Regions from separate parts of the Halobacillus amylolyticus genome, predicted to be linked through region 2. Evidence: riboswitches for the same ligand, from Rfam matches in the RefSeq annotation. Region 2 holds a riboswitch; the other holds the start of a gene.

Region 1 (6,980 bases), 830 kb from region 2:
CAGGCACATCTAACTCAGGTAAGCTGAAGCCTGTACGACTCTCTTGACTCAATTCAAATATTAGTGGAAAGTCTTGATTAGCCATGAATATCCCCCAGTTCTTTAACGAAAAGATCGATTTCTTCCTTCGTACGAATTTCTGTAATTGCAACAAGCATGTGCCCTGCTAAATTGTCGAAGTTTTTTCCAAGATCGTACCCACCAATGATTCCTTTTTGTAAAAGCTTCTTATTTACTTCTTCAAGATGATCGCCAATGTTTACGACAAGTTCATTAAAAAATGCTCCTTGATAAGCAATGGGAAATCCAGCAGACTCTAGCTGCTGCTTCATGTACGCCGCCTTTTGCATGTTCATCCAGGCCATTTTTCTTAATCCTTGTTTCCCAAGGGATGACATGGCTACTGATGAAGCTAACGCATTTAACGCCTGATTTGAACAGATATTTGAAGTCGCCTTGTCACGACGAATGTGCTGCTCACGAGCTTGCAGTGTTAAAACGAACCCTCTTCTGCCCTCTTCATCCTTGGTCTGGCCGACTAAACGCCCTGGTACTTTACGCATAAGTTTCTTGGTTGTAGCAAAATAACCACAATGAGGTCCACCGTATTGGGCGGGGATTCCAAATACTTGAGCATCCCCGACAACGATATCGGCCCCGAATTCACCCGGTGGCGTGAGATATCCTAGGGATAATGGATTGCTTGAGGTGATCAGCATTGCTTTCTTTTGTGTATCTACAATAGAACGCACCTGCTGAAGTGGTTCTACTTGTCCGAAAAAGTTAGGGTATTGTACAACTACACTAGCCGTATCTTCATCCAACTCTTTTTCTAATTGATCAAGGTCTGTTACACCATCTTTATGATCGATTTCAACAACCTCTACCCCAGGTCCTTTGACGTATGAATGGATAACCGCCATCGACTCTGGGTGGATCGCTTTTGAGACGAGCACTTTCTTCTTCTTCGTTTGTCCAGCCGAAAGGTTAACCGCTTCAGCAAGAGCTGTTCCACCGTCATACATGGATGAGTTAGCCACATCCATTCCTGTAAGCTCACAAATCATTGTCTGAAATTCAAATATCGCCTGAAGCTCCCCTTGGGAGATCTCTGGCTGATAAGGTGTATAGGCTGTATAAAATTCAGATCTTGAAATGACGTGATCGACAATAGAAGGAATATAGTGATCGTACACACCAGCCCCTAGAAATGAGGTATGTGATTTCAGATTGACATTTTGCCCAGCAAGCTGTGTGAGTTCCTTCATAAGTGCAAATTCGTTTTTGGGAGCTTTGATATTTAAATCGCCTTTATAGCGTACATTTTCAGGTATATCTGCAAACAGCTCGTCTGTTGACTTGACACCAACTGTTTCCATCATCTGTTGTTTATCGCGTTCAGTCATCGGTAAATAACGGAATTCCATAACTCTTCCCCCTCATTCTTATCGTTTATAAAAAGGTGTTTTGACAACTTTTGCTTGCAACTTACGTTTACGTACTACAACAGTGACTTCTGTCCCCTCGTCTGTATATTCACTATCCAGCAGAGCAAGACCGACATTCTTTCCTAGTGTCGGTGATTGTGTCCCCGTTGTGACAAATCCAATCGACTTCTCACCATCTAATATTTCATAATGGGTACGCGGGATGCCTTTGTCGATCATTTCAATACCGACTAGCTTGCGTGCTGTTCCCTCTTCTTTTTGCTTTTTCAGTACTTCTTTACCAATAAAATCTGCATCTTTCTTCACTCGCACAGCAAAAGAAAGTCCTGCTTCAATTGGCGTGATTTCAGAACTGAGTTCTTGGCCATATAATGCCAAGTTAGCTTCAAAACGCAGCGTATCACGAGCACCCAGCCCAATTGGCTGCACCCCGAAAGCTTCACCTTCAGATAAAATTGCCCGCCACAGGGCCGGACCTGATGCAGCAGGAAGATAAATTTCAAAGCCATCTTCACCTGTATAACCGGTACGTGAAACGATGGCCTTATCTTCAACACCGCTGAACGAAACATCCTGCAAGAAACGGAAAAATTTAATCGAAGACAGATCTGCAGTTGTCAGTTGCTGCAATGCCTGTTCTGCCTGTGGCCCCTGAAGTGCAAGTTGAACGTAATCATCAGAGACATCTGTGATGGTCACTTCTCCTTTTTGATGATCCTTAAGCCACTGCACATCCTTATCACGATTTGCTGCATTGATGACAAGAAGATAATAATCTGTAGCTAACATGTAAACAATTAAATCGTCCACCGTGCCACCATCTTCATAGCACATAATCGTATATTGTGCTTTTCCCGGCTCAAGCTTTGACACATCGTTGGTTAACATCCCTTGTAAATAGTCAAGACTGTCTTTTCCTTTTACCGTGACCTCTCCCATATGGGAAACATCAAAAAGGCCTGCCTTTGTACGAGTCGCTTCATGCTCCTTTTTAATACTTGAAAAATGGACAGGCAAATCCCATCCTCCAAAATCAATCGTTTTCGCTTCTAACCTCTTATACTCAGAAAAAAGGGGGGTACGCTTCAATTCAGTCATCCTATCACTCCTATAAGATCTAATTAAGCATAAAAAAAGAGACTCTACCGCTTTATCGGGAGTCTCTGTCCGTTTCACCAGAAAGTTTGGCGTTTTTAAAAACGTACACAATGACGTTTTCGTCCGCTTGCTTCTTGGGTGGTTTACCTATCGTAAACACTCTCCAGAGTTGCGTCCTACAAAGGTCTTTTTGCCTGAGAGATTCGCAATCATTGATTGCTTGCTCCTTCGGCGCCACAAAAGTAGTCTCTCCCCTTGCAATCATCCGCTACTAGTATTTTCTTAGATTAATTTGGGCATACTAACCTGTAAAGCTATGTGACAAACTATCTTAAATTTCTGCTTCATTATACCATAGCCTACCATAAGAACGAATGCCGATTTCAAATTTATATGAATTCTTTTTATTATTAGTATAGGAGTTGATCAAATGGTTGAGACACATTACGACCAAGACTATATACTCTCTCTGTCAGAGAACCTTGCTCAACCCGATTCCCTTTGTTCATGGAACGAGTTTAAGCTCGGCTACAAGGCTTTAGAATATCGGTCCATCCCAGAGTTTAATGGATTACTATCCCCAAAACATCTGCCCCATGTTAATTTTCTAGATCATCAAATCGATGCATGTGAAAAGGTTGTCCATGAAATGAATGGACGAGCTATTCTTGCTGACGAAGTTGGACTTGGAAAAACACTGGAGGCAGGCCTTATTTTAAAAGAGTACATGATTCGAGGAATGGCAAAGAAGGTTCTCGTCTTAACTCCCGCTTCCCTCGTAAATCAGTGGGTTCAAGAATTAAACGAGAAATTTTATATTCAGGCCTTTTCTCCCCGAAAGAAACAGGCAGCCTGGCAGGATTGGGATATTACTGTAACATCGATTGATATGGCTAAAAGAGAAGCTCACAAGGAGGAAATTTTGTCGATCCCTTATGACTTGATTATTATTGACGAAGCTCACAAATTAAAAAATCATCAAACAAAAAATTACCAATTCGTCAAGCAATTAAAAAAAACATATTGTTTATTACTTACAGCTACACCTATCCAAAATAATTTGAGTGATTTATTCAATCTAGTTTCCATCTTGAAACCCGGATACCTTGGTGATTTAACGACTTTTAAAAAGAAATATCGTAAAACGTCCCTTGAACATTCCGGTACCCACCAGCATATCCATTCCTTACTCAGTAAGCTGATGATTCGTAACCGCAGGAAAGATACAGGGCTTGATTCATCAAAACGACACGTGACAAATGTCCGTCTTACTTTTACTGATGAGGAAAAGAAAATGTACGAAGAGCTTGCAGCCTTAAAATCCAACTCTCCTTCTTTCACATGGCTGACGTTAGCAAAAGAACTCTGTTCGACAAGAGAAGCTTGTTATATGTCATTACAATCCATGCAGAACAAACAAGAAGGCAAATCTACCATGTTGGCAGAACTAATCGATCGTTTAGGCACACTTCCCCACCACGTTAAAGCAAAACGGGTCGTTGAAATCATGGATAAATCTGCTGAAAAGTTCATTATTTTCACAGAATATCGGGCCAGTCAATTTTATTTACAATGGTATCTGCAACAACATGGGATTACCTCTGTTCCTTTTAGTGGCAAATTTAATAAGAGTAAACGTGACTGGATGAAACATCTCTTTAAAACAAAGGCGCAAGTCATGGTGACCACAGAAGCTGGGGCTGAAGGCATTAACCTGCAATTTTGCAACAATATGATCAACTATGACCTACCATGGAATCCGATGCGCCTTGAGCAACGGATTGGCAGAATACATCGCTTCGGGCAGGAGAAAGACGTTCATATTTATAATTTTGCGATTGAAAACACCATTGAGGATCAAATATTGAACCTTTTATATGAAAAAATCGAGATATTTAAACAGGCTGTCGGAGACCTTGACCATATTTTAGAACATATACCCGGCGGCAGCTTCGACGACCAGATTCAGTCAATTATGAAGCAATCAGAAAGTCAGGGAGAAATGAACATTAAATTAAATAACCTTGTCAGCTACGTTGAATATACCGTAAATGAGCGGAGGGAATTAAGTTGACAGCTAGTATGTATTTTCAATTTGCTAAAGACTTTTTTACAACTCATGGATGCACCATTACCGAGAAAAGTAACAAGTCTATGCATATCCAGCTTACAAATGACATGGATGAAGCACTTATGAATCGGCCATTTTATTGGCACTATATGAAAAAGATGAACCGGGTGGGAGAGGCAATGAGCCTAACTTTCACGGATGGAATTATGGAGGAAGATAGTGGAATCCATCTCCACGCAGGAACGCCAAAGCTTCATCAAATGTACCAGTTAGCTATTGACCGCTCCTACTCGACAAGACTTTATGAATATCTTCCTTCCCTGTCAGTGAATCAAGCCCTGCATCCGTGGTTGGTGTTGAATATAAAAGTGACCTACCGTGGCAAGCAAACGCGTGACGAAATTCTATCTATTGGATTAAATCTAATTAACGGTGCACTGATCACAAAAATGATGGACAAGATTTGGGAGATTGATTTTCAATCAACTGTATCAGATTTCAGCTTCCCAATGACACCCATCGTACGTATCGAAAGCGGCTATCAGCGCATTATTCGATATGCAAATGAACGTCTTACTTCTTTAGACGATCAATGGGAAGTGCACTCATTACATCAACTAAAGGATGAAAAAGATTTACTGCATCGCTTTTTTACATCAGATGACGTTGATGAAGAATATTATGAAAAAGAACTTGAACAGCTTGATGTAAGGTATAAACCAAGAATTTCAATACAAATTGCAAATGGCGGATTATTTTATTTATCACAGCAAACCAGCCAACAATTATTTCAGCAATGAACATTTGCTTCAGGTGCTTTGGCCAGTCATGAGATAGATCTCAGAACAATCCCATTTCGTTTATTTCCTAATACAAAACAAAAAGAGGCTCATGCCCTGAGCCTCTTTTAACTATGTTTCTGCCATTTACGTTTCATTATTTTCAAAGCGAAAGGCAAGATTCCAAACCAATAAGAAGAACTCCTCTTAGAGGGTCTCTCCACCCTTCGATCGAGCTTTTCTTGTTTAGACATATGCATATACTTCAGCGTTTCTTCAGTAAGAAATTGAACATACTCATTTTTCTTCATAGAGATCCCTTCCTTACGATTAATTACTCATTAGTATGTTCAAAATCGTTGTTCTTTAGACAAAAAATAATCTCCTCTACAATCATTTCAGGATTTTTGTTGTCAACTTGTATCGTTTCTGTGGCGACTTGTTCGTATAAAGGCTTGCGTTGATTAAATCGCTTTTGTTTCTCAACTAGATCGCCACTCCAAAGCGGACGGTTTCCGCTTTGAGCTAGCCTTTCCTCAATCGTTTGGAATGAAGCCTCTAAGTAAACGACAACATGGCCAGCTAAAGTTTCCCGGTTTTCAGCTGATAAAAGAACACCTCCTCCAGTTGATACGATTAACTGACCTTCTAATTCCTTTAACAGCTGGGATTCCATTGCACGAAAAAACGATTCTCCATGGTTTGCAAATATTTCTGGGATTGTCATCCCCTCGCGCCTTTCAATCTCTTCATCCATTTCTATATATGTACATTGCAAATTTTCGCTCAAACGTTTCGCTATTGTTGATTTACCGCTACCCATATAGCCGATTAGAAAAATCATGTCATGCCCCTAAAGTTTTTTTTAGAAAAAAGAAGGATTTATAGAAGAAATGTCGAAAGGTATATAAGGCTGAATTTTTGAAATGAGGTGATAACATAACGTGAGCCAAATTGCTAAGTATGCCCAAGACCTTTTAGTTTCTGCGATTCAACAAACCGCCTCCGACATCCACTTTTCTCCCTACACCGAAAAGACCGATATCCACTTTCGTATTCATGGACAACGAATTTTTCATTCTTCTTTACCCATTCCATCATACCAAAAACTGCTTGCTTATTATAAGTTTATATCCGGTATGGATATCGGTGAAGTGACGAAACCGCAGAACGGTACTATTGAACATCGCTTGAATCAATCTCTGTTTAATCTTCGTTTATCCACTCTCCCAATTATTGGCTGTGAGAGCCTGGCAATCCGAATTCTCTCCCCTGAAGATCAACTGCAACTAGAACGACTCTTTCTTTTTCCGAACCAGCTGAAACAGATTGAAAAATGTCTTTCCTATTCAAGCGGAATGATTTTATTCACCGGGGCGACAGGAAGTGGGAAAACTACCACCCTCTATGCATTGCTCCAATCCCTGCTTAAGAAACATTCGTTTCAGGCGATCACACTCGAAGATCCTATTGAGAAAAACTTGAATAACATTATTCAAGTACAAGTCAATGAGCGTGCGGGAATCACCTATGATGCTGGATTAAAGGCTGCCCTGCGCCATGACCCCGACTTACTCATGGTTG
Region 2 (6,980 bases):
AGGATACCCCAAAGGATCACTGCAAAAGCAATTTTGGCAATACCAACTTCATCGTCATAAAGCGCATTTCCAACGAGTTCTCCTAAAACTAATGCGGAAATAAAATCAAATGCTGTTATTTGGGTGATTTGCGTTTTCCCGAGTACTTTTGTTACAAGAAAAAGGGCAACGAACCCGAATATAATTTCTACGAACATTTCCAAGTAGTCCATACCATCACCTGTCCCTCAAACTTCTAGTCTAGCTAACATTCTGGACGAGAAGGAGAATTTTTATACAAAAAAAGACCTGCCTGTAGAAAAGGCAGACCATGTGTTCATAAATCTTTAATCATTGTTACATGAGGGATGCCGGCATCCATGAATTCTTCCGACACAGTACGGTATCCGAGACTTTCATAAAAGCCTTCTGCGTGAGTTTGCGAGTTAAGCTTGGCCCTTGAATATCCTTCATCTTTAATCACTGTTTCCATGTAGTGAATGATTTGCTTGCCGAAGGAATTGCCTCTGTGAGCCTTCTCTACACAAATTCTTTCAAGCTTAGCATAATCCTCAATAAATCTGAGTCGAGCAGCTGCAAACGGTTCTCCATCAAAATACCCCACGATATGTGTAGCCTGGTCCTCGAAGGCATCATGCTCGTCTTGTTCTGAAACCCCTTGTTCTTTTATAAAAACGTTACGCCTAACACGGTGGGCATCGCTAAGTTCTTCATGTTTTGTTACTTTCCGAATATCCGGATGCATTACTGTTCACCAAACCGAAAAGTTTCGTAGACGCTCCAAGCCCCATTTTCTAATTGATAGAGGAGTTGGAAACGATCAACTTTGTCTACAATATCAAAACTATCCATACTTAAACTCCCATACACATCAGAGAACTCCTCATCGGAAAGCTTCTGAGCAATCGTGATGTGAGGAACAAAAGAATACTCCTTATTATCAGGGATAATTCCTTCGTGCAGATTCTGATTGAGTTTCACAATTTCGTCAGATGGGTCGACCTTTAAGTAAATGGTGTTAGTAACAGGTGAGAAAGAACTAACTTTGGATATCTTTATGGAAAATGAAGTTGTACTTTTGGCAATTCTTTTTAATTCAGGAATAATCGTTGATTCAAGTACCTGTTCATCTGTTTCGAAGGGCTCTTTAACAGTAATATGCGGTGGAATCAGAGCGTAATGCGGGTCATAACGTTTACGATAAGAGTTTGCCTCATCCTGTACTTTTTTTGATGGAAAAATTGCTATACCATATTTCATTCGGTTGATCCCTCCTATTTCTTTCATTACACGCTACTTGCGGCATTAGCCAAATATCGTTTGTAAAGCTCGCTTTAAATCCTGCTGCCAGGATTTCCATGTGTGGTCACCGTCGAGCTCATGAAAAACATAAGATAAAGGCTGATGTGATAAGTATTCTTTTAGATTGAGATTGGGCTTTAAGAAATCTTTTGTTGCCCCATCTGTGGTGTTTACTGAAGTCTCCTTATTTCCAATCGTATGATAAATCGACAGTGAAGATAAATCCCTCACCGTTTTTACGACCTCCATAACGTGAGGGTCAACATATGGGCTTTGCATAATGACGTTACCGAATACATTTGGAAAACGAGTGGCTGTCATTAGTGCAAGTGTACCAGCTAACGAATCGCCGACCAGTGTACGTCCATTTCCCATATAAAAGCCAGGGAGCTCCTCATCTAGAAAAGGAACAACTTCTCTTACTAAAAAGTTAACATAATCACCCTGCCTTTTTCCATCAGGATGGTATTTATCCCGACGGTCAAACTTATCATGATAATGAATACCAATAAAAATCGTATTTTCAATTTCTTTATCTGCATGAAGCTGATCACTCAGCGTTGCAGCCCGTCCCATCTGAAAGTAGTCATTTCCATCCTGCATAATGCAGAAATGGTATTTATACAGTGGCGAGAAGTTTTTGGGTGTGTACACGTTTAACGTCATTTCTTCATTTAAGTATTGGCTATTGATGCTGTACTCCTGCATTGTACCGTCTCTCCCCATTTGACCACCTCCTAACATCCGAGCAAGTTTGCTAATGGAAATTACCGCATCGTAAATCATGTAAACGTATCACTTCTATTTTATCATATAATTTTGAAAAAAAGGAGAATCGATCTTTTTTGAAAGGGAAGAAATTCATCATAAAATAAAAAACAGTGAAAATCGTTGACATCGATACGATAGCCATGTATATTAGTACTTGTCCTTACAACAAAATGTTACATAATGTGATTCCGTAGCTCAGCTGGGAGAGCGCCACCTTGACAGGGTGGAGGTCGTTGGTTCGAGCCCAATCGGAATCATCCATCAAAGTGCCGAAATGGCGCGGTTTCCTAACAAAGGGGAGGCCGCGTCATTTCTTTTGTTTTGACACTAAATGATTCAGCGTGTGGAATACACAAGAAAAAGCGAATAAAAATTATTACAATATATAAAATATTCGTATTTTATTCTAATCCCTTTAAACAAACAAGGTAAGCGCTATCATAAAGAAAAGAGATAAACTGCTTGTTTTATCTCTCTTGAGAAGTTTGGTAATATGTTTTATAATCCACTTATACAAATTTTCTTGTCTTAAAAACGAACAATACAATACTTTTTATCTACTAAACTAGTCACTTAACATTTTTATAACTAAATAAGCGTTGATTGTTATGGGTCACACTATAACAGGAGCAGTTTCTGGAGAGAATGCAACTATTGCATCGCCGAAGGGTTCACAATCTCAGGCAAAAAGGACAGAAGAATAGCAAGTACTTATTGTTATTCTGACACTTAAGAGGCTGGGGAATCCCAATCTCTTTTTTTATACTATTTTGACCAAGGATTACTAGTAATTTTTAATAAATATGAATGAGGTGTTTGATTAACATGAAGCGGATTTATAATTTTTCAGCAGGACCTTCTATATTGCCACTACCAGTATTAGAAAAGGCACAAAAAGAGTTAGTTAATTATGCGGATTCGGGAATGTCTGTGATGGAGTTAAGTCATCGATCGGAGTTATTTACAGAGATTATCATGGAGGCTGAGCAGCTGCTAAGAGAACTGATGGATATTCCAGGGGATTACAAAGTTCTATTTGTCCAAGGTGGAGCCTCGCAGCAATTTGCTATGGTACCGATGAATCTCCTTGGTAAAAGTGGGAAAGCGGACTATGTCAATACAGGGTCCTGGTCGAAGAAGGCGATCAAAGAAGCTAAGAAATATGGTGACATTCGTGTGGTTGCTTCCTCAGAGGATGCCAATTTCACTAATATACCGGTAGTCGACAGCGGAATGACTGATCCGGAAGCGGATTATGTCCATATTACGACGAATAACACAATTGAGGGAACGGCATTTACTGAAGTTCCTGATACAGGGACCATCCCACTTGTAGCCGACATGTCATCGAATATTTTGTCGGAAGAAATCGATGTCTCTAAATATGGTCTGATTTATGCTGGAGCGCAAAAAAATATCGGACCTGCCGGGTTAACCGTCGTTGTGATTCGAGAAGATTTAATTGGGAAAGCATCGGAAAACTGTCCGGCCATGCTTGATTATAAAACGCACAGTGATAGCGGGTCCTTGTATAACACTCCACCGACATTTGGCATTTACATGGCGAAACTGGTTTTTGAATGGATAAAAGAGCTTGGCGGGCTTAAGGAAATGGAGCGTATCAACCGTGAAAAAGCGCAACTATTGTACGACTTTATTGATGAATCGGAGCTGTTTACTTCTCCAGTAGATAAAGACAGTCGCTCGATTATGAATATTCCTTTTGTCAGCCCGTCGGCGGAATTAGATGCCGATTTTATTAAGAAAGCAAAGGCAGAGGGACTTGAGACGTTGAAAGGCCATCGATCTGTAGGGGGCATGCGTGCAAGCCTTTACAATGCGATGCCGATAGAAGGTGTACGGTCACTGGTCACTTTTATGAAAGAATTTGAAAATAATCATGAGTAAAGGGGAGAACAAAATGAGCACATTAACACAAGACAAATTGAACACGATTAAAACATTAAATAACATTGCTGATCGTGGCTTGGATGTATTCGAAAAGGTGAATTATACAATAGATAACGATAGTGAGAATCCTGACGCCATTGTGGTGCGCAGTTATAACATGCATGACATGGAATTTGGCAAAAATCTAAAAGCAATTGCAAGGGCAGGCGCGGGCGTCAATAATATTCCGGTCGAAGATTATACAGAACGTGGAATTGTCGTGTTTAATACACCAGGTGCTAATGCGAATGCTGTAAAGGAAATAGTACTGACTTCATTGATGGCGTTATCCCGTAATCTATTTTCCGGTGTATCCTGGGCCAGGACGTTAAAAGGAAAAGGCGAAGAGATTCCGAGTCTTGTAGAAACTGGAAAGAAACAATTTATCGGAAAAGAAATAAAAGGAAAAACATTAGGGGTGATTGGATTAGGAGCGGTCGGCTCTCTAGTAGCAAATGATGCACTAGACCTCGATATGGATGTCATAGGGTTTGACCCATTTATTTCAGTTAATACTGCCTGGAACCTGTCTCGTAATGTGCAACGTGCCATGACAATGAAGGAGCTGTTTGCCTATTCTGATTACATTACAGTGCACGTTCCGTTAACAAAGGATACAAGCGGCATGTTCAATGAAGAAACATTTAACATGATGAAACCTGGTGTCAATATTCTGAACTTTTCCCGCGGTGGGCTGGTGAACGAAGAAGATATGGCGGCTGCCCTTGAAAGTGGTAAAGTTGGTAAGTATGTGACAGACTTTCCAAATGAAAACGTGCTGGAAATGGAAAATGCCATTCCACTTCCTCACCTTGGTGCCTCCACGAAAGAATCAGAGGAAAATTGTGCGATTATGGCTGCTCGCCAGGTGGAGGAGTTTCTGGAAACAGGAAACATCAAAAATTCAGTGAATTTCCCAAATGCTTCTCTTCCTTATACTGGGAGGCGCCGTGTGACAGCTTATCATCATAACGTTCCAAACATGGTTGGTCAGATCACATCAGCTTTATCAAATTACAACTTGAACATCGCTGACATGGTGAACAGAAGCCGGGAAGATTATGCCTATACCATGATTGATATTGATAATGAAGTAAACGGTAATGTCATTCCCGACTTAGAAGCGCAAATAAACCAGATCGAAGGCATCGTTTCCGTCCGCATTATTTAAAAAAAAGATTTCTACGCTTCTTCAATGCCTCACCTTGAGTTGAGCTGGATTATTGCACTTAAACTCTTATACAAGGTCTAGAATTTTTAATAAATTTTTGAAGTTAGGTCCAACAACCTTCTCGGTAGTCACAGAACTTTAATAACTATAATGATACAGACCATACATTTTGAAAGTGTATGGTCTGTTTTATTCCATTAAAGGGCCGTTTAATTTAGTAAGGCTTAAAAGAGAGGATAGGGTGAGGAACATAAGTATTTCCTAAGGAATATGGTATAGTTGGTTAGTTAGTCTAAAAATTTATTTATTAAATTGTAAGAAATATTTATTTAAGGAGCATTATGACAAACAAAAAGTTTCGGTCATCAATAAATGTAAGGGGATAACGTCTAATTAACAAAGTGGTTTAGCGTTTCCCCCAAATTTTGAAAGGGAAAAATTTATGAGTACACTTAATGTGAAACTTTTGAAATTAAATGCAGAAAATTGCTTGAATGCTGTGAATTAAAAGTATCTAGGAAACAATCAAAATATATTGACTCAAATACTATATCAGTTGCTCAATCACAATTTGAACCTACGTTTAAAACCATATGCTATTTATTTTGAAGAAAAAGTAGTTGGTCTTTTAATGTGCAATTCTGTTCAAGAAGAACTTAACGGGTTATAGAATTATGATAGATAAGAGATTTCAAGGCAAGGATATAGGTAAAGCGGCAACTAAGTTAATGATTTCAGAGATGGCTAAATTACCAAATGCGAAAAAAATTGTTGTAGGTTATCATCCAGAAAACGTTGGAGCACATAATTTATACTCGAATTTGGGGTTTGTTGACAATGGTGATTGGTTTGGTAAGGAAATGGCAGTTATTAAAAATGTAAACAGGGCTGTAGTTTAGAATCTTCTCCAAGCAGGGCGTTTTAGTGGGACAAGGTAATTATTTATGGACTGGCTTAAATCCAATACAGGTCCTTGAGTGGTTTTAGGTTGACTTTGCAAGCGCTTTCAATTATGGTGGTAAGAGGTTGAACAACATAAGTGGTTGTTAGGGTGTTCGGCGTAGGCGGTGCCGGCACCAATCTTTGTATTAATAAATTAGGTAATGAATAGAGAAGGAGAACCTATATATTAGATGTCCAGGGGAGGTCACTAATGAAAGGACTTCTGCCTTCTCTATTCTGATTATATTAGCAGAAAATCTGTTAGGGTTAAAGAAAATTGTGTGAAAAGTTCATAAATTCCGTATTTCCGCCCCTCGTATAAATGGTAGGATAAGGGTAGGGGATTGGCATACATGTAAGACAAGCTGTTGTTCTCTAACGAAGGTTTTAATTACATTACATAGGCTTTCTTACATAATAAGAAAGTCTATTTTTTTGCCCTTAGTTTCGCTAAAACGCATCTCTTATATATGGTCAATTTTCCATTTAAGGGTAGCATGTAAACAATATATTTAACGTGGGTAATATTGAAGGCTTATATTTGTTAAGTATTTTGCATCGTATATGGTGCAGTTTTTTTAACCAACTGGTCTCACCGCCAATATAAACGGACTAACCAAGAACGTAATCCAAGCTCGGAACGCGATTCTAGAACAAAGAATTGCGTTCCATCTTTTTATGTATGGACCATTTAATTGAACAAGTCTTATACTGGACGCACTCTAAAATCATTATGAAAATTTCTTTCGTCCCTGAAAATCAAATTGAACGCCTATTGGAAGAATCCTGATTTACGAACATAACCCGGTTTTATTCTACTGGACTTTTTGCGGGATGGATTTGC

Evidence for each region. A riboswitch is a leader RNA that binds a small molecule or an ion and turns the genes downstream of it on or off. The one in region 2 is predicted to bind glycine.
Region 1: linked by a shared signal. The riboswitch ahead of gcvT (glycine cleavage system aminomethyltransferase GcvT) and the one ahead of serC (3-phosphoserine/phosphohydroxythreonine transaminase) in region 2 are both predicted to bind glycine.

Annotation. Positions count from the first base shown of each region.
Region 1 covers NZ_CP095075.1:367,743-374,722, reverse strand. Annotated here, with positions in the region: partial or broken gene gcvPB (aminomethyl-transferring glycine dehydrogenase subunit GcvPB) at 1-85, opposite strand, end outside; gene gcvPA (aminomethyl-transferring glycine dehydrogenase subunit GcvPA) at 78-1,427, opposite strand; gene gcvT (glycine cleavage system aminomethyltransferase GcvT) at 1,446-2,546, opposite strand; glycine riboswitch at 2,610-2,715, opposite strand; glycine riboswitch at 2,719-2,811, opposite strand; gene MUO15_RS02005 (DEAD/DEAH box helicase) at 2,977-4,620, shown strand; gene MUO15_RS02000 (YqhG family protein) at 4,617-5,417, shown strand; gene MUO15_RS01995 (YqzE family protein) at 5,525-5,707, opposite strand; gene MUO15_RS01990 (shikimate kinase) at 5,731-6,240, opposite strand; gene comGA (competence type IV pilus ATPase ComGA) at 6,341-6,980, shown strand, end outside.
Region 2 covers NZ_CP095075.1:1,196,330-1,203,309, reverse strand. Annotated here, with positions in the region: gene MUO15_RS06325 (DUF421 domain-containing protein) at 1-212, opposite strand, end outside; gene MUO15_RS06320 (GNAT family N-acetyltransferase) at 317-745, opposite strand; gene MUO15_RS06315 (YjcG family protein) at 745-1,260, opposite strand; gene MUO15_RS06310 (alpha/beta hydrolase) at 1,306-2,028, opposite strand; tRNA gene MUO15_RS06305 (tRNA-Val) at 2,258-2,330, shown strand; glycine riboswitch at 2,700-2,779, shown strand; gene serC (3-phosphoserine/phosphohydroxythreonine transaminase) at 2,899-3,981, shown strand; gene MUO15_RS06295 (phosphoglycerate dehydrogenase) at 3,995-5,194, shown strand; partial or broken gene MUO15_RS06290 (GNAT family N-acetyltransferase) at 5,637-6,093, shown strand.